3 regions of the Streptomyces sp. NPDC039462 genome follow, and region 3 is predicted to be linked to each of the others. Evidence: riboswitches for the same ligand, from Rfam matches in the RefSeq annotation. Region 3 holds a riboswitch; each other region holds the start of a gene.
The links. Region 3 has a riboswitch for cyclic di-AMP ahead of ACZ7LU_RS33780 (transglycosylase family protein). Riboswitches for the same ligand answer to the same signal wherever they lie in the genome.

Region 1 (10,329 bases), on a different contig from region 3:
ACCGGCCCCGTGGGCGCCCACGTCCTGGACTGGGTCTACATCCAGCTCGCGGTCGCCGCCGTCGCCGTCTCCCTCTACCAGCTGCGCCACGTGGCCACCGAGCGCCGCTTCCCGGGCCACTACCTGGTGCGCACCTTCCTGGTCATCGGCCTCCTGGGACCGGCCATCTACATGATCTTCCCGGTGGTCGGGCCGATCTTCACCTACGGCACCGGCGCCTTCGGCACCGGCGGCCAGCAGTGGGCGCTGGCCGACCTGTGGCCGCACACGCCGCCGCCGCTGGACACCCCGCACGCCATCCCCTTCGACGAGATCACCCCCCGCAACTGCATGCCCAGCCTGCACACCGCATGGGCCACCGCGATCTTCATCCACTCCCGCAAGGGCCCGCGCCTGCTGCGCTACGCCGGCACGTTCTGGCTCATCGCCACCCTCGGCGCCACCCTGGGATTCGGCTACCACTACGGCGCGGACATCGTCGCCGGCGTGGTCTTCGCCTTCACCATCGACGCGGCCCTGCGCGCCCTGGACCGCGGCTGGGACCGCTCCGCCGTCCAGCTCGTCGTCCACGGCACGGCCGTCTTCACGCTGATGCTGGTCTCCTACCGCTACCTGCCGGTGCAGATGGCCGACCGCCCGTGGCTGTTCGGACCGCTCCTGCTGCTGGCGATGATCTCCGTGGTCCACGGCTACGTACGCACCACCCGGCTGTGGGAGCCCAAGACCGCACCGGCCCAACAACCCGAACCGCAGCCCGAAATGGTGTGAGCCGCACCCGGCCGGCAGCGCCGGACGCGGCCCCCATTTTTTCCGAACAAGACCCGGACACCGGCCGGCACCCCAGCACCCAGCGGGTGAAAAACCCCGACCCCCGCCCCGCCCCGGGGCGGCTAGCGCGGCGTGCTCTCCTGGCCCCTGAACGGGCCGCCGTGGCCGGGCACGATCACATCCGCGGCGGCCAGCACCCGCAGCCGGGAGGCGCGCAGCACCTCGCGGTCGGGCGCCACCGGATCCTCCGCCGGACCCTGCGCGTGCCACCACAGGTCACCGGCGAAGGCGACCACCCCCGCCGCGGTGCCCGCCAGCAACGTGATGTCCTCACGGCTGTGGCCCGGCGTGCGGATCAGCCGCAGCGACGGCGTCAGCTCGTAGCCCTCCGCGTCCCGGTTGCGCCACTGATCGCCCCGGTACTCCACCTGGTGGTCGTGGACCAGGGCCCGCCCGAACAGACCCACGTTCATGGTGTTGTCCGGGTGGTGATGGCTCAGCACCACATCGGTGATGTCCTCCGGACCCAGCCCCAGCTCCGCGAGCGGCCCCAGGATGTCCGCACGGCTCGCCACCATGCCCGGATCGAAGATCACATGCCGGCCGGCATCGAAGACATAGGAGACGGTGGCGGCCACCCCGGGACCGGTGGAACCGACGTAACCCGTGGTCAAAATCGTGTACACGGCGCTGCGGCCGAGCGGTGCGTCTGTCGTCATGCCCCCATCCTTGTGCCCGGCCAGGACACCCACGAGTGGCACAACTGCCGCTGATCGCAGGATCAGTGCCACACTGCCCCGCGTGCCCCCCTTCACCACCGTCGCCGCCTACACCCCGCCCGGAGCCGGCCTGCTCGCCGTCGGCATCGTCACCGAGATCTTCGGCCCGCACGGCACCGCACTGCCCGGCTTCGACTTCGCCCTGTGCACCGAGCACCCCGGCCCCGTCCCCACCGACCTGGGCACCCCGCTCACCATCACGCACGGCCTGGACCGGCTCGCCCGTGCCGACCTCGTGATCGCCCTGCCCTGGGCCGGCTTCCGCACCCCGCCCCCCGACACCGTCCTGGACGCCCTGGCCGCGGCACACCGGCGCGGCGCCCTGGTCGCGGCCCACTGCGTGGGCACCTTCGCCCTGGCCGCCGCCGGCCTCCTCAACGGCCGCCGGGCCACCACCCACTGGCGCTTCGCCGAACTGCTCGCCCACCGCCACCCGGCCGTCACCGTCGAACCCGACGCCCTCTACATCGACGAAGGCCCCATCCTCACCGGCGCCGGAGCCGCCGCCGGCTTCGACCTGTGCCTGCACCTGCTCAGAAGGGAACACGGCGCCGCGCTGGCCAACGCCGTCGCCCGGGACGTGGTGCTGCCCTCCCACCGCGACGGCGGCCAGGCCCAGTACCTGGCCGCCCCCACCCCTCAGGACTGCCGCGACGAACGCCTCACCGACGTCCTGGCCTGGGCCCGCGACCACCTCCACGAACCCCTGCCCGTGGCGGAACTGGCCCGCCGCGCCCTGATGAGCAAACGCTCCTTCGCCCGCCGCTTCACCGCCGCCACCGGCACCACCCCCCATGCCTGGCTTCGCACCCTGCGCCTGAGCAGCGCCGAAGAACTCCTGGAGACCACCGACCTGCCCATCGAGGAGATCGCCCGCCGCGTCGGCTACACCAGCGCGGCCGTCCTGCGCGAACAGTTCGTACGCCGCCGAGGCGTCCCCCCACGCACCTACCGCCGCTCCTTCACCACCACGCCCTGACCCCGCCTACGATCACCCCGGAGAGAGGGGGGTGGTCGCATGGCCGGGGACAAGCGCTCCTGGAGGCGGCCCGGGAGCTGGTTCACCCGGGCGGCACGGCGCCGGGCACAGGAGGAACTCACCGACGTCGAGGCGCAGATCACCGCCTTCGGCGTCGCGCTGGACGAACACGACTTCGCCCCCGGCCAGGACGGTGCCACCGACGCGATGCGCGCCGACCTGGGCCGGGCCCTGGACGCCTACGAGGAGGCCAAGCGGGCCTTCGTCGGGGACCGCGACCGCGAGGACGCCCTGGACGTGCTGCGCGCCCTGGACGACGGCCGGCACGCGCTGGCCTGCCTGGACGCCCGCCGGGCGGGAGAGCCGCTGCCCCGCCGGCTGCCGCTGTGCTTCTTCGACGCCCGCCACGGGCGCGCCGTGCGCGAACTGCCCTGGGCCCCGCAGGGCGGCGCCGCCCGCAACGTCGCGGCGTGCGCGGCCTGCGGCACCCGGCACCAGGAGCGGCGCCCCACCGCCACCGCACTCGCGCCGCCGGACGCGGGCCGGACACCGGCTCCCGCGCCCGCGGACGGCCGGGCGCACGGGCAGGGCCCGGCCACCGCCCGGGTACGGCTGCCCCAAGTGGGCCGCCCCGCCGTCCTGGAGGTACGCAGCCACAGCGCCGGGCACCTGACTCTCACCCTGCTGCTCCGCGGCGACCAGCGACAGACCCACACCCTCGGCGACGGCCTCGCACCGGTGCACGCCCACGTGCCGCTGCGCCGCTCGGGCAACCGTGAAGTGGCCCGCTTCCAGGTCCAGTTCCGAGGCGCGGCCGGGATTCTGTGGGAGGCGTGGGCCGAACCGGTCGAGGCCCTGCCCGAGTTCACCGGGCACCTCCACGGACGCGGCACGGACCTCATCCGCTACACGGGCGCGGCCGGCCCGGCCCTGCTGCGCCACCGCGGCCGCGGCACCGTACGCCTGCTGGCCCTGGGCGAAGACCTCGCCGAGCCCACCGAAACGGCCCGCGGCAAGGGCGACACCGACCTGCCGCTGCGCCTGCCGGGCCCCGGCATCTACCAGGTGCAGGCCCGCGGCAGCTGGACCCTGACCACCGGCCCCCGGACCCCGCACGACGAGACCGCCCAGGCCTGAGAAGGACCCCGCACGCAAAGACCGCGCAGGACCCAGAAGGCCCCCCGCACACGTCAGCCGCCGCCCCCCGGGTGGGGGCGGCGGCCAGGGGTGCGAACGCGGCGCGGCGTGCCTAGGACACGACCAGGGCGGAGCCGCCTTCGGGGGAGAGCGCGGCGAGCCGGCTGCGGGCGGCCTTGAGGGCGGCGCCTATCTCGCGGGTGCCGGTCGACACGCACAGTGTGTAGGCGACGTCCTCCATCCGCTGACGGGCTTCCTTGGTGCCCTTCTCGGCGTGCACAGCACGCAGCGTCTCGTACTGCTCGACCAGGTTCTTCAGCACCACGGGGTGTGCCATCAGCATCAGAGGCCTCCTCATCGCCACTACTCGCCGGGGGGTGTGCACCGCCCCTTGTGCCCCCGATTCAGATCGGCATTCCCCCACAAATCAGCATTGTCGCCCCGGTCGGCGACACCCTCCAGTCGAGCCACCGAGGGCCCGGCGGGGCCAGCGTCCCGCCCCCGCCGGGCCCTCGGTCCCGCACGCCGTCAGAGGGCGGGGGTGAACCGCTCCCAGGCCCGGTGCGCGCCCAGCAGCCCGGTGACCGCCTCCAGCACCGCCTCGGGGCCCGCGCCGTTGACCACGCCCGCGGCGTCCGCGGGCAGCCCCGCCGCCTCCAGCGCGGCCGCGCCGCGCCCCCAGGCCCCGATGGCCTTGCCGTGCCGGAACGCCTCCATGAGCATCAGCAGCAGCCGCGGCTCGACCCCGGTCAGCAGGGCCGCGCCGTCGTCCGCCTTGGCATCCCGGGCCCCGTAGGCGTCGGGCGCGGGGGCCGGCGCGCCGGCCAGCAGGAGGGCGTCGAACTCGATGGACCGGGCGGTGGCGAAGGTGCGCTGCACGGCGACCGGGTCGCCGTCGGGGTCCAGGGTGCCGCCGGCCGGGGCGATGACCAGCGGCACCATGCCCGCGTCCAGGACCGCCCGGCGCACCGTGCGCACCCCCTCCAGGTCACCGACACCGTCGGTGACGATGCCGACGATCCGGCCGTCCACCGGCCACTGCCGGCCCAGCTGGGACAGTGCCGGGCTCGGTTCGACCGCGGCCGGCGCCACCGACGGCTCCGGCGCCGGCAGCCCCAGGCCCGCGGCGACCTGCGCGCACAGCTGCGAGTCGATGTTGGCCAGCACCTGCAGGCCGCGCTTCTTGATCCCCTCGTTCCAGCACTTGCCGAGCTCGAAGGTGTAGGCGGCCGCGATGTGCTCGCGCTCGGTGGGCGTCATGCTGAGCCAGAACTGCCGGGGCTGGCTGAAGTGGTCGTCGAAGGTGGCCGCCGCGTCACGCACCTTGCGCGAGGCCGGCACCTCGGCCGGCACCTCGATGTAGGCCCCGGTGTCCGCGCCCGCCAGGAACGGGCAGCCGCCGTCCACCGAGTTGGGCCGGTAGGGCGCCGCACCCCGGTGCACGGCCGTCTGGTGCATGCCGTCGCGCAGCATGTCGTTGACGGGCGCATGGGTGCGGTTGATCGGCAGCTGGGCGAAGTTGGGCCCGCCCAGGCGGCTGATCTGGGTGTCGAGATAGGAGAAGAGCCGCCCCTGCAGCAGCGGGTCGTCGGTGACGTCGATGCCCGGGACGAGATGGCCCGGGTGGAAGGCGACCTGCTCGGTCTCGGCGAAGTAGTTCGAGGGGTTGGCGTTCAGCGTCATCAGCCCGATCGGCTGCACCGGCGCCAGCTCCTCGGGCACGATCTTCGTCGGATCCAGCAGGTCGATGCCCTCGAACATCTGGTCCTCGGTGTCGGGGAAGGTCTGCACCCCCAGCTCCCACTCCGGAAAGGCCCCCGCCTCGATGGCGTCGGCCAGGTCACGGCGGTGGAAGTCGGGGTCCACCCCGCCGGTGATCTGCGCCTCCTCCCACACCTGGGAGTGCACACCCAGCCGGGGCTTCCAGTGGAACTTCACCAAGGTGGTGGCGCCCTCGGCGTTGACCAGCCGGAAGGTGTGGACGCCGAAACCCTCCATCATCCGGTACGAGCGCGGGATGCCGCGGTCCGACATGTTCCACAGCGTGTGGTGGGTGGCCTCGGTGTGCAGGGTCACGAAGTCCCAGAACGTGTCGTGCGCGCTCTGCGCCTGCGGGATCTCCCGGTCCGGATGCGGCTTGCCGGCATGGATGATGTCGGGAAACTTGATCGCGTCCTGGATGAAGAACACCGGGATGTTGTTGCCGACCAGGTCGAAGACACCCTCGTCGGTGTAGAACTTCGTCGCGAAGCCACGGGTGTCGCGCACGGTGTCGGCGGAGCCGCGCGAACCGAGCACGGTGGAGAAGCGCACATACACCGGCGTCTCCACCCCCTCGGCGAGGAACCCCGCCTTGGTGATCCCCGCGGCACTGCCGTACGCCCGGAAGACACCGTGCGCGGCCGCCCCGCGGGCGTGCACCACCCGCTCGGGAATGCGCTCGTGGTCGAAGTGAGTGATCTTCTCCCGCAGATGGTGGTCCTGCAGCAGCACCGGACCGCGCGGACCCGCCTTCAGCGAATGGTCGGTCTCATACAGGCGCGCCCCCTGCGCGGTGGTCAGGTAGGCCCCCTCCTGGGCGACCTTCTCCTGCGGCACCCCGGTGGGCTGTCCCGTCGGACTGTAGGTCTGCGGACCGCGCTGGTCGGCCTTGGGCGGCAATGGCTCGCGCGGCTCGGTGGGCTCCTCCACCGGCACCGCCTCCGGGCCCGGGGCACCGGGAATCTCGTTACCGGACCGCATGGCGTTCTGGACCTTCTGCACAGCCTTCTCCGCGGCGGCCGACACCGGGTTCTTCTTCTCGCTCACTGGATTCCGATCGTTCGAGACGGGACCGCGCCACGCACAGCGGCGCGTGACACGCGGCAGGGGCGCTATCGCGAGACGACGGGTACCCCACGACTTCTTGTGGGACACATGTACTGCGCCGTCCGGGCCCCTCGCCCGACCCGCCCGGCCGGACCCCGCCACCGGAACTGCCGCACGGCAGCAGGCATGACGGCAGGCCGGCCCGGCCGGCCAGCCGTCATGCCTGCTGTCCCCCGCCTGCCCTCACCCGACCACCGGCGACGCCGCCGGAACGCGACCGGCACCGGCCTGCCGCAGCGAGACCATGAGCAAGGTCATGAGCAAGGCCATGAGTGAGGTCATGCACCGGCCGCCGCGGGCTGCTCCTCACCCTGCACCGCGCCGCCCTGCTTCTTGCCGTCCTGCTCCTCGCCCTGCTTCCCGGCCGGTGCCGAGGCCGCCTGCGCGGGCACCGGCGCCGCAGCGGCGGTGTAGAACACGGACGAGCCCTGCTTGCTGCGCTGGGCCTGGCTCTTGGCCACCAGCCCTTCGAGCGTGGTGCGCACCACGGTCGTCTTCACGCTGCGCTGCGGGTGGGCCTGGCCCAGGGCCGTGGCGATCTCCGCCGCCGAGCGCGGCTCGCTCTGCTCGGCGAGATGCCCGCGGATCAGCTCGACCAGCGTCGGCTGCGCCGGCTTGGCGGGCTTGGCGGCCTCGGCCTTGCCTGCCTCGGTCTTGCCTGCCTCCTTGCCGGAGCTCTTCGCGGCCCCCTTCCCGGCGCTCTTCGCAGCGCCCTTCCCGGCGCCCTTGCCCGCGGCCGCCTTCTGCGGAGCGCTCGTGGTCACCCGCGCCCGCTTGCCCGCCGCGGCGGAGCCGGGCGACTTCTTCTTCGTACGGGGGGCGGGCACCGCGGCCCGCTCCTGCGGGGCCGCCGGCTCCGGGGCGGCCGGCTCCTCGCCGAGCGCCTGCTGGATGCTGACCAGCACCGCGTGGTCACGCTGATGGGCCGCCAACTGCTCCTGCAAGGAGGCGATTTCCGCGCTGAGGCGCTGCTGCTCCTTGGCGTTGCGTTCGAGGTCGGCACGGACTTGAGCGGTGTACTGCGATGTCAGTTCGGTGGCGGAAACGTTCTCGGACATGGGGCGCACAACCTTTCCCGGACCTGGGGCCGGAGTTGAAGAGCCTGCTGCACATGTGTGCTTCCCGGGACCGGGGTTGGGGCCCGGGCCTGCGGGGTGACAGCAATATTCAGTACACAGATGCCCTGACACGGCGATAGTACGGACAACCGGAGCGGCCCATTCTCCTTGAGCATGCTGTGAACCGACCCGTGTTTGCACAGATCCGATGACATGGGCGGCGGCCTGACCACGCGAAGAGCCCCGGAACGCCATGCGTTCCGGGGCTCAGTCACCGACCGGGGAGGGGTGGGGGTGCGGTCTAGTAGGGGCCGTTGACGTTGTCGATCGAGCCGTACCGGGCGGCCGCGTAGTTGCAGGCGGCGGTGATGTTGGCGACCGGGTCGTAGCTGTCCGTCGAGGTGCCGGGCACGTGGTAGGCGGAGAACGTGGGGCCGATGACCTGCAGGAGGCCCTTGGAGGGGGTTCCCGCGACGGCGTTGGAGTCCCAGTTGTTGATGGCCATCGGGTTGCCGGAGGACTCCCGCATGATGTTGCGGTGGATGCCCTCGTAGGTGCCGGGGATGCCGTGCTGGGCCATGATGTCGAGCGACTGCCGGATCCAGCCGTCGAGGTTGTTGGCGTAGGACTTCTTCACCGCGGCGGGCTCGGCGGCGTTGGCGCGCTCGGAGCGGTCCGCCCGCTCGGGGGCGGCCGGGGCCTTGGTGCCCAGGGTGAGCTTGAGGCCGGGGTGGATCAGCTTCGGGTCGTCGCCGAGGACGCCGCGGTTGTCCTGGTACAGCTTCTGCCAGCCGCCGCTCACGGAGTGCTCCCGGGCGATCCCGGCCAGGGAGTCACCCGCGACGACGACATAGGTCTTCGGGGCCGCGGCGGGCTTGGCGGCCGCGGCGGCCGGCGCGGCGGCGGCCGTGGTGGCGCCGAGCACCGGAAGAACGAGCACGGCGCCGCCCGTGCCCGCGGCGGCGATGCCCCGGGTGAGCGGGCTGGACTTGGGGCGGCGGTGCTTACCCTTTGCGGGCATGACGAATTCCTCTCCGTCGCCTGCGGGGTGAGCTGTCGGGTTCGGACGGGAGATGTCCGGTCGCAGCGAATGCGACTTCACCCCGAGCCGTCCCGTCACCGGGATCGGCGGCTTACCTGGGTCCCCCGCTCCTGCCGTGCGTAAGTGAGTGGGTGTGGGTGGGAGAGTTTCCGGACAGCGGCAGGATTCGGCGTTCCATCCGGATTGACGGTGACGTTAGGCGAGAAAGCCGGTGCGGAACAAGGCCGGAATTCGAATGAGGGGAATGCACGGGGCCCTTCCCGGGCCCTCGCGACCCCGCCCTCTCTTTGATCGAAAACTCAACTCTCTTTGCGCAGAACGAAACCGCACACAGCGGCCCGCGCCGCCACGGGCCGCCGGGCGTGACCCATTTCACTGGACGGGAGACGGGTGGCATGCGGCACGGCCGGGCAGCAGAGGGCGGCATTTCGCTCAAGTCATCCACAGAGCGGTCAAATCCTTACCTAGGCTACTAAAGCCTCAAGGTTGCCCGATTCGGTGGAATACGGACAGGAGCAAAGGTGGCCATTCGCGGCAGAACGGTCATACCTCCGGCCGGGGTCGACCTGTCGGCCTGCCCGGTCCGTCCCGGGGTCCGCTCGTGGGGGAGCGGCAATCGCTGCCGTCGTGAGACAACAGCGAACACCACGTCAATAACGCTTCTGGCAAGGGCTTGTGGGGACCGGACGCCCGCAACTCGTCCCCGGCGGGCAGGCGGAACGGCATGCCCGGTAAAGAAAGTGACGCCTGCCCAGAAAAGAAGAACAGTCACCGCAACGGCGCCCACCCGACCGGCCTGAGGGATTTCCCTTTCCATTCCGACGAAAACTGACAGGGGAACGAAAAGCGGCCCGGGGGCGGATGTGAAAGGGAAATGTTCTGCGGCTGTGTACTGCACGGCCGGGCAAGGCACTTGCCGGCCTGTCCGCGTACAAGATGCCGCCCAACCGGCGTCGGCCGCCGCCCGCGGATGCCTGCGGTGCCCGCACCGTGGTGCGAGGGACCTCCCAAGTGGCGTAGGGTGAAGGAACACGACGCGGGGTGGAGCAGCTCGGTAGCTCGCTGGGCTCATAACCCAGAGGTCGCAGGTTCAAATCCTGTCCCCGCTACTGCAACAGCAGGGTCCGGATCCCATGTGGGTCCGGGCCCTGCTGTGTGTTACCGGCGGCCGCGAAGCATCCGGCCGAACCGGGCATGAGGCGGCCTCTCGTCCGAAGCGACAGCTGAACTGCCGGTCGGAGCACCGCACATGACCGGCATGGCGGTGACGGGTTGGCTGACGATGGGCCGGAAGAGAACCTGGCCGTGCCTGCTCGCCTGCGCAGACCTGGAACTGAATGTCTGCCGCCTGAACGTCATGGGCCTGCCGGACAGCCGACATGACTGCTCCGCACGGCCCGCAGGGGCGGCACCACTGACACCGACACCCTGACAGCCCTGACCCGCGCCACCAGTCGCACAACCATTCGCCCACCCCACCGGTCAAACGCGCGACACACACAGCAAGATCCGATGGGGGAGTCTTGAAGAAGTTCACGGCGGCGCTGACCACGGGCCTCGTGGTCTGCACTGCCACACTGGTCGCCGCACCCGCGGCGCACGCAGGGGACGGCGATTCGCGCAGCCGCACGGAAACCCTGCAGGAGGGCGGCAAGCTCTACGCCCTCTACGAGCATATGTCCGCGCGTTTCCACCCCA
Region 2 (10,329 bases), on a different contig from region 3:
CCGCGGTCGCGGTGGCCGTAGCGGCGACCGCGGGCTGCATGAGCATCGGTGACGACGGGAACGCTCCGGCGCCCGACCGTTCCGCGGGGCAGCGCAGTGGGGCGGCCGCGCCCGACGGCGACCCCGTGACGAAGGGCGGTGACGCGGCCTCCGGGGACGAGGACGGGCCGGGCCGCGGGCGGCACAAGGGCAAGAAGAAGGGCAAGGGCGGGTCCTCGCACGAGGACCGGGCCGGGGCGGGGGCCGCGGAGCCCTCGGAGACCTCCTCGGCGGCGGCCACCGAGCGGCCGCCCAAGCCGGGCAGGCCGGGGCAGCCGACCCCGACCCGGCCGAAACCGACCCCGACGCGCAGCAGCGCGACACCGGACCCGCCGAAGCCCACGCCCACCCCGACGCCGGATCCGACCACTCCGGAGCCGTCGTCCTCGGAGGGGTCGGGGCAGGGGGCACAGCTCCAGCGGCGGAACGTGGAGATCGCGGAGCGTGAGCCGTCGCCCCAAGCGGGTCCTCACTGACAAATGTGCAGGTGAGAGGGGGTTTCACGGGGGCGGTTTGCCATATGGGGTGGGGGGTGCGTATGGTGGTAGATCGTTTGATCCCATTTGCCCGGCGCCGACACAGAAGAGCGCCGCGTGGCGCGTACTCTCCCTTGCCGTGGCTGACCGCATCGAGGCGGTCCATTGCGAAATCACGGAGTTGACGGGCGCGTGCCGAGACTCCGGAAGGTTTCGCATTTCGCATGTCCATTTTCAGTTCTGACCACGCCGTCCTGCCCGAGAACGAGATCGTCGAGAACGACGCGGCCGTAGTGGCCGCCGCCGAGATCGTCGAGTCCGCCGAGGCCCAGGACATCACCGAGGTCACCCCCGAGGCCCCCCAGGCCGACGCCTCCGAGGTCTCGGACGTCTCCGAGGCCGACGCCGACGCCGAGCCCGAGATGACCTTCGCCGACCTCGGTCTGCCCGAGGGCATCGTCCGCAAGCTCGCGCAGAACGGCGTCACCACGCCCTTCCCGATCCAGGCCGCGACCATCCCGGACGCCCTGGCCGGCAAGGACATCCTGGGCCGCGGCCGTACCGGCTCCGGCAAGACCCTCTCCTTCGGCCTGCCGATGCTGGCGACCCTCGCCGAGGGCGGCCGCACCGAGAAGAAGAAGCCCCGCGGCGTCATCCTCACCCCGACCCGCGAGCTCGCGATGCAGGTCGCGGACGCCCTCCAGCCCTACGGCGACGTGCTCGGCCTCAAGATGAAGGTCGTCTGCGGCGGTACGTCGATGGGCAACCAGATCTACGCCCTGGAGCGCGGCGTCGACATCCTCGTCGCCACGCCGGGCCGCCTGCGCGACATCATCAGCCGCGGCGCCTGCTCGCTGGAGAACACCCAGATCGCGGTGCTCGACGAGGCCGACCAGATGTCCGACCTGGGCTTCCTGCCCGAGGTCACCGAGCTGCTCGACCAGGTTCCGTCCGGCGGCCAGCGCATGCTGTTCTCGGCCACGATGGAGAACGAGATCTCCACGCTGGTCAAGCGCTACCTGACCAACCCGGTGACGCACGAGGTCGACAGCGCCCAGGGCAACGTCACGACCATGACGCACCACATCCTCATCGTGAAGCCCCGCGACAAGGCGCCCGTCACGGCCGCCATCGCCGCCCGCAAGGGCCGCACGATCATCTTCGTCCGCACCCAGCTGGGCGCCGACCGCATCGCCGAGCAGCTCTGCGACTCCGGCGTGAAGGCCGACGCGCTGCACGGCGGCATGACGCAGGGCGCTCGTACGCGCGTCCTGGAGGACTTCAAGAAGGGCTACGTCAACGCCCTCGTCGCCACCGACGTCGCCGCCCGCGGCATCCACGTCGACGGCATCGACCTGGTCCTGAACGTGGACCCGGCCGGCGACCACAAGGACTACCTGCACCGCTCGGGCCGTACGGCCCGAGCCGGCCGCAGCGGCACGGTCGTCTCCCTCTCCCTGCCGCACCAGCGCCGCCAGATCTTCCGCCTGATGGAGGACGCGGGCGTCGACGCCACGCGCCACATCATCAACGGCGGCGGCACCTTCGACCCGGAGGTCGCCGAGATCACCGGCGCCCGCTCCATGACCGAGGTGCAGGCCGACTCCGCGGGCAACGCCGCGACCCAGGCCGAGCGTGAGGTCAAGGAGCTCACCAAGGAGCTGGAGCGCGCCACGCGCCGCGCCGCCGAGCTGCGCGAGGAGGCCGACCGCCTCACCGCCCGTGCCGCCCGCGAGCGCGGCGAGGACCCGGAGACGGCGATCGCCGAGGCCGCTGCCGCCGCCGAGGCCGTCGTGGAGGCCGCCGTGTCGGTCCCCGAGCAGCCCGTCGCCTCCGAGCGCCCGGTCCGCGAGGAGCGTTCCTCCTCGTACGACCGCCGTCCGCAGCGTGACGAGCGCGGCAACTACGAGCGCCGCGACAACCGCAGCGGTGGCTTCAGCCGCGACCGTCGTGACGACAACCGCGGTGGCGGCTTCAGCCGCGACCGTCGTGACGACAACCGTGGTGGCGGCTTCCGTCGCGACGACCGTCCGTCCGGTGGCGACCGTGGTGGCCGTTCGTTCGAGCGCCGCGACGACAACCGTGGCGGTGGCTTCAACCGCGACCGTCGCGATGACAACCGTGGTGGCGGCTTCCGTCGCGACGACCGTCCCTCCGGTGGCGACCGTGGTGGCCGTTCGTTCGAGCGCCGCGACGACAACCGCGGTGGCGGCTTCAACCGCGACCGCCGTGACGACAACCGTGGCGGTGGCTTCAACCGCGACCGTCGTGACGACAACCGTGGCGGCAGCTTCCGCCGTGACGACCGTCCGGCCGGCGGCCACCGCGGCAGCGACCGTCCGTTCAACCGCGACCGTCGCGACGACCGCCCCGCCGGCGGCTCGGGCGGCTTCCGCTCCGGCGGCCACGACCGCCCGTCGTACAACCGCCGCGACGACCGCTCCGGCTCCGGCACGGGTTCGTTCGGCCGCCGCGACGACAAGCCGCGCTGGAAGCGCAACGGCTGATCGTCGGTCAGCACCTGTAACCAGGTCCGTCTGAACCGAGGGGCCCGCACGACGTACGCGTCGTGCGGGCCCTTCGGCGTGTCCGGGCCGCCCCGTCACGGACCGCGTACCGATGTCAGTACCCACTGTTACCTTCGAGCACGTTGGGAAGGGCGGTCCGGTGGGGAGCCGGGCCGACAGGGAGGGGACCCCGTGGTTCGTCATGCCTTCGTGCGCTGCGCAGTCGCTGTCGCACTCGCCTCGTCAGCCGTCGTCGCCACACCATGGGTGGCCGGGGCGGCGGAGAACCGGCCGCCGGAGCAGCCGGCCCGAGCCGATCTGAGAACCGCCGACACGGAGTGCGTCGCCGGCGCCGAGAGACCCTATGTCCGTACGCGGCCGCAGCTGAGGGCGGTGCTCCGCGATCCGGACGCGCAGCCCGTCTCCGCGGAGTTCGAGGTGTCCTGGCAGGACGGGGACGGTGAGCGGCAGGTGCGCTCTGCGCGGACGACGTCCAAGGGGAGTGGTTCGTCGTTCAGCTGGTCCGTTCCGGAAGACCTGCCGGCGCTCACCGAGGTGAGCTGGCGGGTGCGGGCCTTCGACGGTACGGCGTGGGGGGCGTGGAGCGCCGAAGGAGGCCCGGGCGGCTGCGAGTTCGTGTACGACGACGAGATGCCCGCGAAGCCTTCGGTGGCGTCGCCGCAGTATCCGGACGACGACGCGTGGCACGACGGGGTCGGCGTGCGCGGCACGTTCACGGTCGACTCGGACTCCGACGACACGGTGGCCTATGTCTACAGCTTCACGGGGGAGACGCCGAAGACCGTCGCGCCCGTACGGCCGGGTGGACCGGCCGAGTTCAGCTGGCTGCCGGAGCGGGAGGGTCCGATGACGGTCAGCGTCCAGGCGCAGGACCGTGCGGGGAACAGGAGCGATCCGACGAGGTACCAGGTCCTCGTGAAGAAGGGCAGCGCACCGGCCGCCCACTGGAAGCTCGCCGACCCGGCGGGGTCCTCCGAAGGCGCCGCCGAATCGGGCGGCAGGTCCGCGAAGGCGGGCTCCGGCGTCGCCTTCGGCGCCGAAGGGCCGACGCGTACGGGGGTGGGGTCGGCGGTGCGGCTGGACGGTTCGGCCGACGCGTATCTGTCGCCGGGCGCCCCCGCCGTGGACACCGGCGGGGCCTTCGCGGTGAGCGCCTGGGTGCGGCCCGACGAGGTGGGCCGGGGCATGGCCGCGGTGAGCCAGGACGGTGACGGGGCTGCGGCCTACCGGCTGGGGACCGACGGCGACGGGTCGTGGTCCTTCGCGCTGGGCGGGCCGGAGGGCGCTGCCGTACGGGCGAAGGGCGGCACTCCGGAGAGCGGGGAGTGGGCGCAGCTGACAGGTGTGTACGACCCGGCGGTGAAGACGGCCCGGTTGTACGTGAACGGCCGCCTCGTCGACAAGGCGGAGAACGCTCCGGCGCCGCGGGGAAGCGGTGGCGCGCAGATCGGCCGGGCCCTGGGCGAGTCCGGGCAGGGCGGGAACTGGGCCGGCCGGATCGCCGACGTACGCGCGTGGAACCGGGTCGTCGTCCCGGCGGAAGCGGCGGACCTCGCGGAGCGCGCGGCCGTGCGTGCGGGGCGCTGGCAGCTCGAGGAGGCGTCCGGGGGAGCGAGCCCCGAGGAGGGCGGCGGACAGCCGTTGAAGCTGGGCGGTGACGCGAAGATCCGCCGCGACGACCAGTCCTGTGACCCGGCCATGGACCCCGAGTGCGGTCCGGGGGACCCGGCGATGGTGGGCGAGGGGGAACTGCTCCTGGACGGCGACGGCGACTTCGCCGCGACCGGCGCCCCGGTCGTGGACACCGGCGACAGTTTCTCGCTCGCCGCACATGTGCGGATCGACCCGGCCGCCGAGGACCGGACGATGACGGTCCTGTCCCTGCCGGGCGAGCACAACGACCTCGCCACGCTGCGGTACACGCCGCAGCGGCAGATATGGGAGCTGACCCTGGCTCACGAGGACCGGGCGGGAGCGGAGACGACGACGCTCAAGGCGGACAACAGCTGGGCCTCGCCGGGTGACCCGCACCACCTGGCGGTGGTGTACGACGACGGGGCCGACGAGGTGCTGCTGTACGTCGACGGCACACCGATGGCCCGTGCGCCGTTCCACCACGCGTGGCGGGCCGAGGCCGGGCCGCAGGTCGGCCGGGCCACGACGGCGGACGGCCGGGGCGAGTACCTGCACGGGGCCGTGGACGACGTGCACGCCTACGCGGGAGTGCTCAGCGAGCAGGATGTGGTGAGGCTGGGCGTGTCGATCTGACACGCGGCGGGAGGCTGCCGCGGAGGCTTCCACAGCTCCGCGGAACCTCCCGTTCCGCAACAGCACTGGTCCTCGACGGCGATACCCGATCGGATGACGGGCCCCCTCCCGCTATGCTCGGGGGTGCACCGACGAGGACCGTTAGCTCAATTGGCAGAGCAGTGGACTTTTAATCCATTGGTTGTGGGTTCGAGTCCCACACGGTCTACAGAGAAAGCCCAGTTCGGAGTCGTCTCCGAGCTGGGCTTTCGGTGTGTTGTGGGGGGTCAGGGGCGGCGGAGTGCCGCGATTTCGAATTCGACCGTCACCTTCGGGCTGACGAAGAGTACGTCTGCGGCGTTCGCGGTCGCGCCCCAGTCCTTGCGGTTGATCAGGACGCTGCCCTTGAAGCCGACGCGCAGGTCGCCCTGTGCGTCGTTCTCGCCGCCGGTCGTCTCGACGGTCAGGGTGAGCGGCCTGGTCGTGCCGCGCAGGGTCAGGTTGCCGGTCACCTTGAAGGTGGTTCCGTCTACCTGCTCCACCTCGGTGGACGCGAAGGTGATGACGGGGTGGTTCTCCGCGTCCAGGAACTTGGCGCGCACCGGGTCGTCGCGGAACTTGTTGTGGCTCTGCAGGCTCTTCGATCGGATCGTGAGCCGGATGGCGGACTTCGAGGGGTCGTCGCCGTCGAGCTGGGCACTGCCCTCGAACTCCTCGAAGTGCCCACGGACCTGGGGTCCGACCGAGTGCCGGGCGACGAAGCCGATGCGGGTGCGGGCGGTGTCGAGGACGTACTCGCCGCTCAGCTCGCTGAGTTTGGTGATGGTTGACATTGCTTGGTCACTCCCGGTGGGAAAGAGGCAGTAAGCGTTCGGTGCAACCGGTCACTGGAGAAGGCGTCGTGGAGCGTGGATCGACCGTGGAGGCTCGAACATACCGCCGGGGTCGGCACCCCTCCGGGCTGCTCGAGCGCAGGCCCACCCTGAGTCAAGTGGTTCGACGCACCCCTCCGGATGGCGTACTGTTGGGTTTACCGACGCGGGGTGGAGCAGCTCGGTAGCTCGCTGGGCTCATAACCCAGAGGTCGCAGGTTCAAATCCTGTCCCCGCTACTGAAGGCCTGAGGCCGGGAAGCATCAGCTTCCCGGCCTCAGGTGTTTTCCGGGCCCGTAACCCGCTCGGCCCACACCAGGTCGCACCCTCCTCCCGCTGCGGGAACCCTGGGTGGAGCGCGGTGATGGGCGCGGAGTCGGCGGGAGACAAGCGGTGGGGCAGCGAGGAGTACCCGACGGCAGAGGGGTCAGGGGGGACAGAGGGGCCAGGGAGGCCAGGGGGGCCACCGGTACCGAGCGCGCCTTCGTGCGGGTCCTGCCTCTCCTGCTGCTCATCGTCGGTGTCGCCTACGACGTGTCGACCCCGCCGGAGTTCACCGCCGCCCCGCTCTTCACGGCGGCCCCGCTGATCGCCGCTCCCTTCTACTCGCTGCTCAGCACTGTCCTGACCGGCGCGGCGGCCACGGGCGCCGTCCTCTTCCTGCACTACTTCCTGCACTACGGCAACCGCGTCAGCAGCCATGTCGAGGCCGTCACCGAAGTGGTCACCGTGGCGACCGTCGCCGCCCTCGCCATCGTGATCAACCGTGTCGTGCGCCGCGGCAACGACCGGCTCGCCATCGCCCGCTCCATCTCCGAGGCCACCCAGCGCGCCGTGCTGCCCGCGCCGGACCCGCGCATCGGCGGGCTCGACATCGCGGCACGGTACGAGGCCGCGCAGGCCGACGCGTTCATCGGGGGCGATCTGTACGCCGTGCAGGACACCCCGCACGGCGTGCGGCTCATCGTCGGTGACGTACGCGGCAAGGGCATGGGCGCGGTCGCGGCGGTCGCCGTCGTCATCGGCGCCTTCCGGGAGGCCGCCGAGCAGGAGGCCACCCTGGAGGCGGTGGCACAGCGCCTGGAGCGGGCGCTGGCGCGTGAGGGCACCCGGCGCGACGGGCTCGACGCGTTCGAGGGGTTCACCACCGCCGTCCTCGCGGAGATCCGGCACGGCGAGGGTTCCGTACGCCTGATCAACCGCGGGCACCCGCCACCGTTGCTGCTGCGCGGTGACGGGCGGCTGTGCGTCATGTCGGCGAGCGAGCCCGCGCTGCCGCTCGGCATGGGGGACCTGGGGGTCTGGCCGGACCGGGCGGACGAGTCGGAGTTCCCGCCCGGCGCGACGCTGCTCTTCTACACGGACGGCCTGTCGGAGGCGCGGGACGCGGCGGGGGAGTTCTACGATCCCGCGGCGCGGCTCGGCGGGCGGATCTTCCCGGGCCGGGGCGGCCCGCACGCGCTGCTCGCCGCCCTGGCGGGGGAGGTGCGGCGGCACACCGGGGGCGCCATGACGGACGACATGGCGCTGCTCGCGGTGCGGCGGCCCGCCGCCGGCGATCCGGAGGTCACCGCCGGTGACTGAAGTACACCCCTCCGCATAACAACTGACACACTGTCAAGGAAATGTGAAGCTCCGGTGTTTGAAGGCCGGGGGTCAACTCGCCCCGGTCCGCACCCTCGTGTCCCGGTACGTACACGCGATCAGCGTTAACGATCAACCGGAACGGCTTGGAATACGGACCCCCTGTCTATTAACGTTCGATAACGCAGCGCGGTCGTCCCAGCCGTCACTAGAGGCGGCTCCGCGCGCACGCGCCTAATCCCGCAAGGGAGCCGGGGAACCACCAACTTGGGGTGAATCGGGCAGCTGTGCCTCCGTGCCAGGTGTTCGTAGGAGACCTTCCTGCTCCGAACCCGTCAGCTAACCCGGTAGGCGAGAAGGAAGGAAAGGAGCGCGCCCCAGTGGCGTCCAACCGGCCTGCCCCCCGAGCCGTGTACGTGCCGAATGACGACGACTTCGGCTCGTACGACGAGGGCCCCCTCGACACCTTCGAGGAGTGGAACCCCACCGAGGAGTCCATCCGCCCCGTCCGCGGCAGGCACCGCGTGCACAAGAAGGGCGGCGGCGGGCTTGCCCGCAGCTCCACCGTGCTCGGCGTGGGCGTCATCGCCGCCGTCGGCGCCGGCGGCATCGCCACCGCCCAGGACGGCAAGCCGCCGGTCTCCATATCCTTGCCCGACCTGCCGGGCGTGGGCGCCGTCGCCGACTCGCTGCCGGCGGCCGAGTCCCTGCCGGGCGTCGGGTCCCTGATGTCCGAGGACTCGCCGGAGACCACCACGGTCGCGGCCGCCGCTCCGCTCACCGCCGCCGGTGTCAGCACCGCCGACGCCGAGCAGGGCACCACCGACGCGGGCGAGGCGCTGCGCGCCCGCATCATGCAGCAGGCCGAGAACCAGCAGGAGCAGGCGGACACCGCCGTGCGGACCGCGGCCGAGGAGGCCGCCGTCAAGAAGGCCGCCGAAGAGGCCGCCGAACAGCAGAAGGCGGCCGAGAAGGCGGCGGACGCCAAGGCCGCGGCCAAGAAGAAGAAGGAAGAGGAGGCCCGGAAGGCGAAGGCCGAGGCCGAGCGCCGCGCCAAGCTCGCCAAGAGCTACGCCATCCCCACCTCCTCGTACACCCTCACGTCGCACTTCGGTGACGCCGGTTCCATGTGGTCCTCCGGGCACCACACGGGTCTGGACTTCGCTGCTCCCACCGGTACCCCGCTCAAGGCGGTGCACACCGGCACTGTCAAGGAGGCCGGCTGGGCGGGCGCGTACGGCTACCGCACCGTGCTCGAACTGGAGGACGGCACGGAGATCTGGTACTGCCACCAGTCCTCGCTCAACGTCAGCGCCGGCCAGAAAGTCAGCACGGGCGACGTCATCGGCCGCGTCGGCGCGACGGGCAACGTCACCGGGCCCCACCTCCACCTGGAGGTCCACACGCCCGGCGGCTCCGGGATCGACCCCCTCGGCTGGCTGCAGAGCAAGGGCCTGAACCCCTGACCCGACTCCGGGACGCAGCCCCCACCCCCTTCTGAGAGACTCCGGCGGTCCTGGCGACAACCCCCCGACGCCAGGGCTGCCGGTCCGGCCGAACGGAATTCCGTTTCCGGCGCCGGTGTTGAGGGACATATGACTTCTCTACGCCCGCTTGGCTCTTCCGACCTCGAGGTCTTCCCGCTCTCCCTCGGCGGCAACGTCTTCGGCTGGACCGCCGACCGGACGGCGTCCTTCGCCGTCCTCGACGCCTACACCGCGGCCGGCGGCAACTTCATCGACACCGCCGACGTCTACTCGGCATGGGTCGAGGGCAACCGGGGCGGCGAGTCCGAGACCCTCATCGGCGAGTGGCTGACCGAGCGCGGCAACCGCTCCGACGTCGTCATCGCCACGAAGGTCGGCGCGCACCCCGAGTACAAGGGCCTCTCCGCGACCACCGTCAAGGGCGCGGTCGACGCCTCCCTGCGCCGTCTCGGCACCGATTACATCGACCTCTACTACACCCACTACGACGACCCGTCGCTCCCCGTCGAGGAGATCATCGGCGTGCTCGACGAACTGGTGCGGGCCGGCAAGGTGCGGGCGATCGCGGCCTCCAACATCACCCCCGAGCGGCTCCAGGAGTCGCTCGACCTCTCCGACCGCGAGGGCCTCGCGCGGTACGTCGCGCTCCAGCCGCACTACAACCTCGTCTCCCGCGACACCTACGAGGGCCCGCTCCAGGAGGTCGCCTCCCGCTCCGGCCTCGCCGCCGTCCCCTACTACGCGCTCGCGTCCGGCTTCCTCACCGGCAAGTATCGCGGGGGCGCCCAGGTGGAGAGCGCGCGGAGCGGCCGGGTCGAGGAGTACGTGGGCAGCGAGCGGGGCGACCGTGTCCTCGCCGCGCTCGACGAGATCGCCGGGGCGCGGGGCGCCCAGGTCGCGACGGTGGCGCTCGCCTGGCTCGCGGCACAGCCCACCGTGGCGGCGCCGATCGCCTCCGCGCGCACGGTGGAGCAGCTGCCCGCCCTGCTCGCGGTCGGCGACCTGGAGCTGACGGAGGCGGAGGTCGCGGCGCTGACCGCGGCGTCCGCCTGACGCCCGGCGGTCAGATGTTGCGGTAGGGGTTGTGCGCCGGGTA
Region 3 (10,329 bases):
CGGCATCACGTAGTGCAGGCGGTCGCGGATGCGCTGCTCCGCGTACGCGTCGTCCTGCCAGCGGGCCTTTTCGTCGCGGAGCTTCTCGACGTCCGCGCGGTGCTCGGCCTGCTGTCTGCGCAGGTCGTCGATCTCGGCGCGCTGCGAGACGTACTGCCGCATCGGGTACGCGAGCGCGACGACCAACGAGCAGAGCACGAGCGCGAGAAGGGCGGCCCGCCCGGTGAGCCGGGAGCGGCGGGCCTGGCGCTTGGTCTGGGAGCGGTAGACGCGCTCCGCGGTCTGCTCACCGAGCAGCCGCAGACGGGTCGCGGTGGAGAACCGGTCCTTGGTCCCGGCCTTGGCCATGGTTCCGCCTCCCCGGCGCAGCGCCTGCACGTACGTACGTCCCCGCACACGGTACGGGACCATGTGCGGGGACGTAGGTAACCCGGCGTCACTGCCGGGCTTCGTGCGTGATCAGCCCTGAAGCGGTGATCAGCCCTTGAAGCGCGGGAACGCGCTACGGCCCGCGTAGACCGCCGCGTCGTCGAGGATCTCCTCGATGCGCAGGAGCTGGTTGTACTTGGCGACGCGCTCGGAGCGGGCCGGGGCGCCGGTCTTGATCTGGCCGCAGTTGGTGGCGACGGCGAGGTCGGCGATGGTGACGTCCTCGGTCTCGCCGGAGCGGTGGGACATCATGCACTTGAAGCCGCTGCGCTGGGCCATCTCGACGGCGTCCAGGGTCTCGGTCAGCGAACCGATCTGGTTGACCTTGACGAGCAGGGCGTTGGCCGAGTTCTCCTCGATGCCGCGGGCCAGGCGCTCCGGGTTGGTGACGAACAGGTCGTCGCCGACGAGCTGCACCTTGTCGCCGAGCTTCTCGGTGATGGCGTTCCAGCCGGCCCAGTCGTCCTCGAACAGCGGGTCCTCGATGGAGACGAGCGGGTACGAGGCGACGAGCTCCTCGTAGTACTCGGTCATCTCGGCGGCCGAGCGCTCCTTGCCCTCGAACTGGTACTTGCCGTCCTTGTAGAACTCGGACGCGGCGACGTCGAGCGCGAGCGCGATCTGCTCGCCGGGGACGTAACCGGCCTGCTTGATGGCCTCGAGGATGAGGTCGAGGGCGGCGCGGTTGGAGTCCAGGTTCGGGGCGAAGCCGCCCTCGTCGCCGAGGCCGGTGGAGAGGCCCTTGTCCTTCAGGACCTTCTTCAGCGTGTGGTAGACCTCGGTGCCCCAGCGCAGGGCCTCGGAGAAGGACTCCGCGCCGATCGGGGCGATCATGAATTCCTGGATGTCGACGTTCGAGTCGGCGTGCGACCCGCCGTTCAGGATGTTCATCATCGGGACGGGCAGCAGGTGCGCGTTCGGACCGCCGAGGTAGCGGAAGAGCGGCAGGTCGCTGGCCTCGGAGGCGGCGTGCGCGACGGCGAGCGAGACGCCGAGGATGGCGTTGGCGCCGAGCGAGCCCTTGTTGTCGGTGGCGTCCAGGTCGAACATCGCCTGGTCGATCAGGCGCTGCTCGGTGGCGTCGTAGCCGACGAGCTCCGGGCCGATCTGCTCGATGACGGCGAGGACGGCCTTCTCGACACCCTTGCCCTGGTAACGGTTGGGGTCACCGTCACGGAGTTCGATGGCCTCGAAGGCACCGGTGGAGGCACCGGACGGGACGGCGGCACGACCGGTGCTGCCGTCGTCGAGGCCGACCTCGACCTCGACCGTGGGGTTGCCTCGGGAGTCCAGGATTTCCCGGGCTACGACGACGTCGATGGACGGCACGAGCATCTCCTTCTGGGAGTGTGACGCGTAAACACGATTACGCCGGGCCGCTTCGGCCCTGCGTCTCCTGAGCCTAACCGGCTCCGGGCCTTCGGCCAGCCGACCGCCCGTCCCCTGGGACGACACAAGGCCCATATGGCGCGGAAACAGGGCGTAAGGCCATGTTCTCTACTCGCTAGTAGCGAACAAGAGGGGCCGGAGGCGGCGGAGGGAACGGGTGCGGACATGCCCCCGCCCCGGTGCGTACGGGGGATACGCGCACCGGGGCGGGGAGCCCGTGGGGACGGGGGGTACGGCCGTGCGTCCGCCGAGGCACGGCCGTGACCGGCCGGGTCAGCTCAGGTGGAGCTGCTGGCCCGGGTAGATGAAGTCGGCGTCGTCGATGATGTCGCCGTTGAGCTTGTAGACCTTCTGCCAGCCGCCCTTGACGTCGTGCGCCTGGGCGATCTTGGACAGGGTGTCGCCCGTCTTGACCTTGTACTCGCCGTCGCCCTTCTCGACCTTCTTGCCGGTCGGGGTCTCGACGGTCTTCTTGGTCTCGGTCTGCGGCGTCGGCTGCGGCTTGGGAGCGGCCTGCTTCGGCGCGGCCTGCTGCTGCGGAGCGGCCTGCTGCTGCGTCTGCTGCGGCTGCGGCTTGCTCTGCTGCTGCGGGGCCTGCTGCTGCGAGCCGCCGCCGTTGTACGCGGCGCCCGAGAGGCCGACGCCACAGCTCGGCCAGGCGCCCTTGCCCTGGCCGGCGAGGACCTTCTCGGCGATCTCGATCTGCTGGGCCTTGGAGGCCTTGTCGGCGGTCGGCGCGTACTTCGTGCCGCCGTACGCGGCCCAGGTGGACGGCGAGAACTGGAGGCCGCCCTGGTAGCCGTTGCCGGTGTTGATGGACCAGTTGCCGCCGGACTCGCACTGGGCGACGGCGTCCCACTCCTGACCGGTGGCGGCGTTGGCCGAGCCGGCCGCCATCAGCGGGGCGGCGACGGCGGCGCCGGTCACGCCGACGAGCGTGGCGACACGAGTGGCCTTGGACGGGCGACGGTGCTTGCCCTTGCCGGAAAGCAGCATGAGTTCATCCCCTACACCGACGCCTGCGAGGTGAGCTGTCGGGTTCGGGCCGATGTGGTTGCCCGGCCGCACTCTCGCGAGTGCGGCTTCACCCCTAGCCGCATGACACGGCACTTACCTTGGGTCCCCCGCTCCTGCCCACGGCGCTCTTGAGCGACGACTGTTCCCGTCCGGCCGTTGGCAGGATTCGGCGTACCGACCGGCGGGGCTCACCAGTGGCGAGCGGTCACGACCGTAGACACGCTCCCCACCGAATTTCAAAGACGATCAGGGCTTCTGAGACCCATCTCTCACTCGCGCCAAACCGGACAACACCGGCCAAGTCCCCCGCAGACGCATCGTCAAATCCCGTTACTTTTCGCCCACATCGAGGCTCTGACCGGGGAGGATGAGATCCGGGTCGCCTCCGACGGTCTTCTTGTTCTCGCTGTAGAGCTCGTGCCATCCGCCGTCGACCCCGAAGTCGTCCGCGATGACCGAGAGGTTGTCCCCGGAACGCACGGTGTACGTCCCGTCGGCGAGCTTCTCGGAGCGGTCGGCGCCGCGCGAGGCGTGCCGTCCGGGGCGGTCGCCGGCGCTGTCGCTCTCGTCCGCGCGGTCGCCGCGGTGGCGGCCGGAGGAGGAGCTGTTGGGGTCGGTGGCGTCGTCGGCCGGGTCGGTCGACTTCTCGGGCGCGGGTGAAGTGGTGTCCTTCTGGCCGGACTTGCCGGAGTCGCCCTTGCCGTCGGCGTCTTCGGCGTCGCCCTTGCCGCCCTTGCCGTCCTTTTCGCCGGACTCGTCGTGATTCTTCTCTCGCGAACCGTCGCCGGAGGCGGGCGTGTCGCTCGCGTCGTCGGAGGGCCGCTCCGGGTCGGCGGAGTCCGTGGTCTCGCCGGAAGACTTGTCCGTCCCCTTCTCGGGGGCCTTGGAGTCCTTGGAACCCTCGGGCTCCTTGGCGTCCTTGGAATCCTTGGAGCCCTCGGGGTCCTTGGAGTCGGCCGAACCCGTCGAGTCGGAGGGCGTCGGGGTGACGGGCCCGCCCGGGTCGACGTCGGCCGCGGCACCGCCCTTGCTGAGCCCGGCGATCGGGGCACAGCTCGGCCAGGCCGCGGTGCCCTTGTCGCGGAGGATCTTCTCGGCGACGGCGATCTGCTGCGAGCGGCTGGCCTGGTCGGGGCTGGTCGCGTAGTCGAGGCCGCCGTACGCCTCCCACGTCTCCTGCGAGAGCTGGAGGCCTCCGTAGTAGCCGTTGCCGGGGTTGGCGCTCCACGCGCCGCCGCTCTCGCACTCGGCGAGCTTCTCCCACGTGGTGGTCTCGGCGGCGCTCGCGCTGGTGGCGCCGAGCAGCGGGATGGCGATGGCTGATCCGGTGACACCTGCCGCGACGATGAGGGCCGGGGCCTGGCGGGGGCGTCGGTGACGACCATTGCCGGAGAGCATGCGGGTGCCTTTCAGGAGACTGCAGCGACGACTTGGGCGCCTGGGGCGCTCAAGTCGTCGTGAACGTAGCCGCAGTCGAACGCTTGTCACAAGTCGATGCAGCAGAGATCACGTGAACATCACAGTCCTGACGGCCCGTCAGTGGGGTGTACGCCGGGCACCGTTTTCTGTGCGGTTGTGAACTCCACGGGCAGCGTGCGCAGTCCTCGCATGATCAGCCCGCCACGCCACCGCAAATCCGCGGGATCCGCCGCCAGTTGCAGGTCGGGAAGGCGTCGCAGCAGGGTCGCGAGGGCGGTGCGGCCCTCCAGGCGGGCGAGCGGGGCGCCGAGGCAGTAGTGGATGCCGTGCCCGTATCCGAGGTGCTGATTGTCACGGCGGGAGAGGTCGAGGGTGTCGGGATCGTCGAACCGGGCGGGGTCGCGGTCGGCGGCGGCGAGCACGACGAGGACGGGGTCGCCCGCCGCGATGTCCTGTCCGCCGATGCTGAGCGCCTCGGTCGCGAACCGCCAGGTGGCGAGCTCGACGGGCCCGTCGTAGCGCAGCAGTTCCTCGATGCCGGTCTCCAGGAGGCCGGTGTCGCCGTCGTCCAGCGCCCTCTGCAGCCGCTCGCGCTGCTCGGGGTGGGTGAGGAGGGCGTACACGCCGTTGCCGATGAGGTTGACGGTGGTCTCGAACCCGGCGAAGAGGAGGATGAAGGCCATCGCGGCGGCCTCGTTCTCGGTGAGGTGCTCGCCGTGGTCGGAGGCCTTGATGAGGCCGGAGATGAGGTCGTCGCCCGGTTCGAGGCGCTTGCGGTGGATGAGCTCGGCGAGGTAGCCCCGCATCTTCTTGACGGACCGGGCGACACCGCCCCTGGGCCCGCCCCCATGTCGGATCATCATGCCCGCCCAGTCGCGGAAGTCGTCCTGGTCCTCGCGGGGGACGCCGAGCAGGTCGCAGATGGCGTAGATGGGGAGGGGGAAGGCGAACTCGTGGATGAGGTCGGCGCTTCCCTCGCGGGCGAACCGGTCGATGAGCTGGTCCGTCAGCTCCTGCACCCGCGGCGCGAACTCGGCGACGCGGCGCGGCGTGAACGCCTTCGCGACGAGGCGGCGCAGCCGGGTGTGGTCCGGCGGGTCGATGTTGAGCAGATGCGTCATCAGCTCGGCCTTGCGCTCGCCCGGGATGCCGGTCTTCCCCTTGGCGTGGGCGGGCTCGGCGTGGTGGGCGGGATTCTTGCTGAGCCGCTGATCGGCAAGGGCCTGCCGCGCATCGGCATACCGGGTGACCAGCCAGGCCTCGACCCCACTGGGAAGCCGCTGCTTGCTCACGGGCTCGTGCTCGCGCAGCCAGGCGTACGCGGGATAGGGGTCGGTGGCGAACTCCCAGCTGAAGAGTTCGGGCTGCGGGGTCGCCCCGGGCGCGGGGGTGGCTCCTGCGGGGCAGGTCGCGGGCGGCTGGTCGTGCATGCGGCGACCGTATCCCTAGGGGGAGCCGGGGCTCTTCCTCGGGCGTCAGTCGAAGTGAGGGTCCGGGGAGTGGATGGAGAGGGGGCCTGTGGGGCGGAGGGGGCCCTTCAGGCGACGGGTCGCTGAGGCGTCGCCCTCGGATTGGGCGATGCGGAAGTAGTGGACCGCCAGGTGCTGGTGGACCTGGCCGAGCAGGGCGGCCGCCCCGGTCTCGCCCGCCTTCGCGGCGGCCGTGAGATAGGGGAGCGCCTCCTCGTACGCGACCCGGGTCGCGAGGAGGTGGCCGAGGCGGCCGGCCGCCCGGGAGTGCCCGCGGTCGGCGGCCTTACGGAACCAGTCCTCGGCGGCCGCCGTGTCCCCCTCGTCCCCCGCCAGCAGGCCGAGCCATGACATGGCGTCCGCGTCCCCGTTCGCGGCGCGGGGCATGAGAGTCAGCCGGAAGGCGGTCACCAGACCGCGCAGCTCGGCAGGTTCATGCGGCTCCAGTTCCTCGTACGCGCGGACCCACACGCCGTCCGGCACCGGCTCCGTCAGCTCGGAGCGGGCCGCGTCCGCGATCAGCGAGCCGTACGCCCGCCAGGTGCCGGGCCACTCCCCCGGTACGAGCAGGCCCGTCACGCCGTGCCGGGGCGCGGTGGCCCAGGCGAGCGCCTCCTCGAACGTCTCCTCGGACGTCGCCCCGGTCACGAGGGGGCCTTCCAGGTCGTACTCCTCCTGGACCTTCCTCAGCAGTTTCGGCGTGACGCCCCGGGTCAGCCCGCACCGCGCCAGGTCGATCGCCGCGCGCACCAGGAGGTGGCCGAGCAGCCGCGTGCCCGCGCGGCGCGCCCTGCGCCACTCCTCCCACAGGTCCGGGCCGAGGGCGAGGAACTCCGTGATGCCGAGGTCCCCGCGCCAGCGGACGGCGTCCGTCAGGCGCGGGTCGTCGGCCGTCGCGAGCCGCGCCAGCTCCGCCTCGCTCCACTCGGTGGGCACCTCGACGGTCTGCGCGACGCTCAGGACGCGGGCGGCCGGATGGTGTCCGAAGCGGTGTCTGTCGTACGCCTCGTCCCGCATCGTCGCCAGGACGAGGACGCGGTCATGGGTGAGCCTGGCGAGGACGCCGGGGGTGCCGGGCTCCGCGAGGTGGCCGTCCAGGTCGTCCAGCCACACCACGTGGGTGCCCGTGGCCTCCCGGCCCCGGAGCTGGTCCGGGAGGTCGCGAAGGTTCGCTCCGCCGCTCGCGACGAAGACCCGGGCGTCCTCCGCCACACTCGCCCGCAGGGCCGCCCACGCCGTCGAGGTCTTTCCGGACAGGGGGCCGCCCGTGACGATGACGAGGCCGCCGTAGTGCGCGGCCTGCTTCAGGAGGACGGTCAGCTCGTCGTCGCAGTCCCTGGTGACGTAGGGCGGCAGCGCCGTCGTACCGGCCGGTCTGCGGGTGGGGCGCACGCCGAGGCCGAGGCGGCGGAGCCCGTCGAGGCGGGGCCAGCCGTCGGCGGCGGCGTGCTGGGGTGCGGGTGACGGGGCTGGGGCGTTGACGGTGAGCGAGCCGATGGAGTCGGCCTGCACGACGGTGCTCTGCGCGCCGCCGGTGACGGAGTTCCGGGCGGCGGCATCGGCCTGCTTCTCAGCCTCCTTGTCACCTTCGGACTGGTCGGCGGTGTACCAGGCAGGGGGCGCATAGTCGATGGAGGAGTCCGCGAGGTCGGCGACGACGGCGGCCGGGGCGACGTCGCAGCCCGCCGTCGGTGCCACGGGCCGACCGGCGTCGGGGGCGAGGACGGCCATGACCGTGCGGAGGCGGCTCGCCTGCTTTCGGCCTCCGGCCCTGAGGCAGCCGTGCAGTATCTCGGCCCAGGCCAGCCGCAGCGCGACTTGGTCGAAACTCCCACTCCGTCCCGCCGCCCGTCGCCTGCCGGCCTTGAGCTCGCCCTCGGCCACTCCGGCAGGCGACTGCTCGAAGAACTCGGTGAACAGAACGCGTGCCGTCCCCCATCTGCCCTCGTCCCCCTGCATCGCCGCCACGAGGACATTCGCCGCCTCGGCGGCCAGCGCCTCCAAATCCGTTGCCACACAAGCCCCCACGCCCGTCGAACCGCCTCAGGAGGCAACGGTACTAAGCGTCCGCCCCCTCGGCCGCCCGCACCGCGTCCCGGTAGGCCCGCGCGGCCGCGCGGAGTGCCGCCTCGGGGTCGACGCCCTCCGCCTCGGCGCGCAGGGCCAGGGCGAGCAGTTCATAGCCGACGCCCTGCCCGGAGGGCACCTCCACCTCAAGGCCCGCTGTCCGCACCCGGGACGCCAGCTTCGCGGCCAGCGCCAGGCCGGGCTGGCCGAGCGGGATGCCCTCGGTGACCGACGTGCGCTGCTTCTCCTCCGCCTTCGTGCGGAGCCAGTGCGCCTTCACGTCCTCCGGCGTGTCCGCCGAGTCGTCGCCGAAGACGTGCGGATGGCGGTGGATGAGCTTCTCGACGATGCCGCCCGCGACGTCGTCGATGGAGAACGGCTCGTCGCCGGGCTCGCCGGAGGCCTCCTCGGCGATCCGTGCGTGGAAGACGACCTGGAGGAGGACGTCGCCGAGCTCCTCGCGCAGCTCCTCCCTGTCGCCCTCCTCGATCGCCTCGACCAGTTCGTACGCCTCCTCGATCGCGTACTTCGCGAGACCCTTGTGCGTCTGCTGCGAGGACCACGGGCACTCGTCGCGGATCTGGTCCATGACCTGGACCAGGTCGAGCAGGCGGGCGCCCGGCAGGTCGTACGACCCGGGGAGGAGCTCCAGGTCCGGCATGGCGACGCGGCCGGAGCCCGCGAGCCGGGCCAGGCCGTCCGTGAGTTCCCGGTCGCCCTCGGCGGTGGCGACGACCACGACCGTGCGGCCGCCCGCGCAGGCGTCGACCAGCTCCTGCGCACCGGGCGCGGCCTGCTCGACGCGCACGCCCGCCTCCCGCAGATACGGCAGCTGCGGGTGGGAGGCGTCGGCGCACAGCACCGCGTCGGCGCCGTGCAGCGCCTGCCAGGCGGGCCAGGACAGGAGGCCGGGCGCGACCCGGTGGCTGGAGGTCAGCAGGATGACGCGGCCGGCGGGCGCGTCGGCGGAGTCGGCCGGGGGCGTGGTCTCGGTCTCGTTCACCCGTCGAACGTAACCCAGCCCGCCGGCGGCCCTCCCCTATACTCCTGCGCCTTCTACGCCGGCCTTTCCTCCGCCGATGCCCCGGCGTCGGTGACCTCGCGCACCCACGGGGTCTTCGCGTCCGTGCGCTTGTTCTTGTCGACGTCCCATGCGCCGTAGCGCGGGTTCAGGTCGATGTCGAGCTTCTTGGAGGCGGCCGAAAGGGCCTTCCAGAACACCGCCTGGCCCTCGGGCGACTGCATGTCCGCGTCCAGCTTCTTCGCGAGCTTCTGCGCCTCGATCTCCGTGCGCAGGCTGTCGTCGAGGCGCGCCGGGGCCACGCCGTACTGCTGCAGCCAGGACTGCTCGAGGGCCTTCTTGCCGCCCTCCTGCTGCTCCATGGCGGCCCGCATGGTCTGGATGTCGCGGCGCGTGACGCTCACCCCGGCGTCGGTGGCCGCGCGGTGCAGGACCTTGTCGAGCACCATCGTGTGCAGGGTGTTGCGGGTGAGGCCGCCGGACTTGGCGATGGCCTGGGAGTACTGCGCGTCGTCGGGGATGGCGGCCCGCTGCGCCTCGCGCACCTCGTTCACCCGGCCCTCCAGCTGCGCGACCGTGATGCGGTCGCCGCCCACGACGGCCGCGGCGCCTGGGTGCGCTTCGCTGCCGCAGGCGGTGAGGAGGGGAGCGGCGGCGAGCGCGGCGGTGGAGAGGATGAGCGCGGTGCGACGGCTGTTGCGGCGGTGCAAGGTGGGCCTCCCTGCTACGAGTTTGTGCGTCGGTGCACAAAGTCCGGCAGTGATCGATGGTAGGCAGTGGCCGTCTTCTCGGCCAGCCATTCGACCAACGATTCGGCCGGAGTTCGGGCACCCGGCACCACTCCACCGCCCGTCGCTAACCGCGCACCTGTCCGAGCCACTGGAGCGTGCGCCGGATCTCCGCGGGGAACGGGTGGCCGGGGCCGTGCAGCAGCTCCGCGTCGTGCAGCAGCCGGGCCAGCGTGTCGTGGGCGGCGTGCCGGTCGCCGAGGGCGAGGAGCAGCTGGCCGATGCGGCGGCGGATCTCCAGGGACTGGTGGCGGTCCTCCGTCGCGTACTGGTTCTCGTAGTAGGGGAGCAGCGCGCGGTACTCGGCGAGGGCCGCGGCCGGTTCGCCGAGCTGTTCCAGGCACTGCGCGGCCTCGTACCTGAACTGGAGCGAGTGCGGGTCGGCCTGTCCTGACTCGGCGGCGCGCTCGTCGGCGAGGCGGCGCAGTTCGGGCAGGGCGCGGCGGTACTGGCCGTCGTCCATGAGGGTGGCGGCGTACTGCTTGCGCAGGGTGCGGACGACGGGTGAGTGCTCGCCGTGCTTGGCGGCGGCGGCCGGGAGGATCGCGCCGAGGATGTCCACGGCCTGGGTGATGCGGCCCTCGCCGAGGAGCCGCTTGACGTCCTCGACGGCCCGGGCGATGTCCTGCCCGGGGGGTGCGTCCGGTGTGCCCGGGGGGTGCGGCGGCATGTCGGGGGCGGGCGCGGGTGTCGTCGCGCGGTCCGGCCACGGTGCGTGCGGGCGCACGAA

Region 1: another riboswitch for cyclic di-AMP. It lies ahead of ACZ7LU_RS37365 (transglycosylase SLT domain-containing protein); the one in region 3 lies ahead of ACZ7LU_RS33780 (transglycosylase family protein).
Region 2: another riboswitch for cyclic di-AMP. It lies ahead of ACZ7LU_RS22390 (M23 family metallopeptidase); the one in region 3 lies ahead of ACZ7LU_RS33780 (transglycosylase family protein).

What each region holds. Positions count from the first base shown of each region.
Region 1 is NZ_JBVKAO010000010.1:28,840-39,168, forward strand. It holds gene ACZ7LU_RS37330 (phosphatase PAP2 family protein) at 1-768, shown strand, start outside; gene ACZ7LU_RS37335 (MBL fold metallo-hydrolase) at 891-1,487, opposite strand; gene ACZ7LU_RS37340 (GlxA family transcriptional regulator) at 1,570-2,526, shown strand; gene ACZ7LU_RS37345 (hypothetical protein) at 2,566-3,663, shown strand; gene ACZ7LU_RS37350 (DUF5133 domain-containing protein) at 3,776-4,006, opposite strand; gene ACZ7LU_RS37355 (catalase) at 4,192-6,471, opposite strand; gene ACZ7LU_RS37360 (hypothetical protein) at 6,810-7,589, opposite strand; gene ACZ7LU_RS37365 (transglycosylase SLT domain-containing protein) at 7,891-8,610, opposite strand; cyclic di-AMP (ydaO/yuaA leader) riboswitch at 8,615-8,767, opposite strand; tRNA gene ACZ7LU_RS37370 (tRNA-Met) at 9,667-9,740, shown strand; gene ACZ7LU_RS37375 (hypothetical protein) at 10,155-10,329, shown strand, end outside.
Region 2 is NZ_JBVKAO010000004.1:20,584-30,912, reverse strand. It holds gene ACZ7LU_RS22425 (hypothetical protein) at 1-515, shown strand, start outside; gene ACZ7LU_RS22420 (DEAD/DEAH box helicase) at 740-3,022, shown strand; gene ACZ7LU_RS22415 (LamG domain-containing protein) at 3,215-5,311, shown strand; tRNA gene ACZ7LU_RS22410 (tRNA-Lys) at 5,447-5,519, shown strand; gene ACZ7LU_RS22405 (YceI family protein) at 5,578-6,123, opposite strand; tRNA gene ACZ7LU_RS22400 (tRNA-Met) at 6,328-6,401, shown strand; gene ACZ7LU_RS22395 (PP2C family protein-serine/threonine phosphatase) at 6,499-7,746, shown strand; cyclic di-AMP (ydaO/yuaA leader) riboswitch at 7,968-8,115, shown strand; gene ACZ7LU_RS22390 (M23 family metallopeptidase) at 8,127-9,212, shown strand; gene ACZ7LU_RS22385 (aldo/keto reductase) at 9,342-10,286, shown strand; gene ACZ7LU_RS22380 (PrsW family glutamic-type intramembrane protease) at 10,297-10,329, opposite strand, start outside.
Region 3 is NZ_JBVKAO010000008.1:120,545-130,873, forward strand. It holds gene ACZ7LU_RS33765 (septum formation initiator family protein) at 1-348, opposite strand, end outside; gene eno (phosphopyruvate hydratase) at 478-1,758, opposite strand; partial or broken gene ACZ7LU_RS33775 (LysM peptidoglycan-binding domain-containing protein) at 2,092-2,295, opposite strand; partial or broken gene ACZ7LU_RS33780 (transglycosylase family protein) at 2,419-2,814, opposite strand; cyclic di-AMP (ydaO/yuaA leader) riboswitch at 2,819-2,970, opposite strand; gene ACZ7LU_RS33785 (LysM peptidoglycan-binding domain-containing protein) at 3,166-4,233, opposite strand; gene ACZ7LU_RS33790 (cytochrome P450 family protein) at 4,353-5,684, opposite strand; gene ACZ7LU_RS33795 (tetratricopeptide repeat protein) at 5,730-7,739, opposite strand; gene ACZ7LU_RS33800 (nucleoside triphosphate pyrophosphohydrolase) at 7,783-8,793, opposite strand; gene ACZ7LU_RS33805 (SurA N-terminal domain-containing protein) at 8,847-9,521, opposite strand; gene ACZ7LU_RS33810 (serine/threonine-protein kinase) at 9,667-10,329, opposite strand, start outside.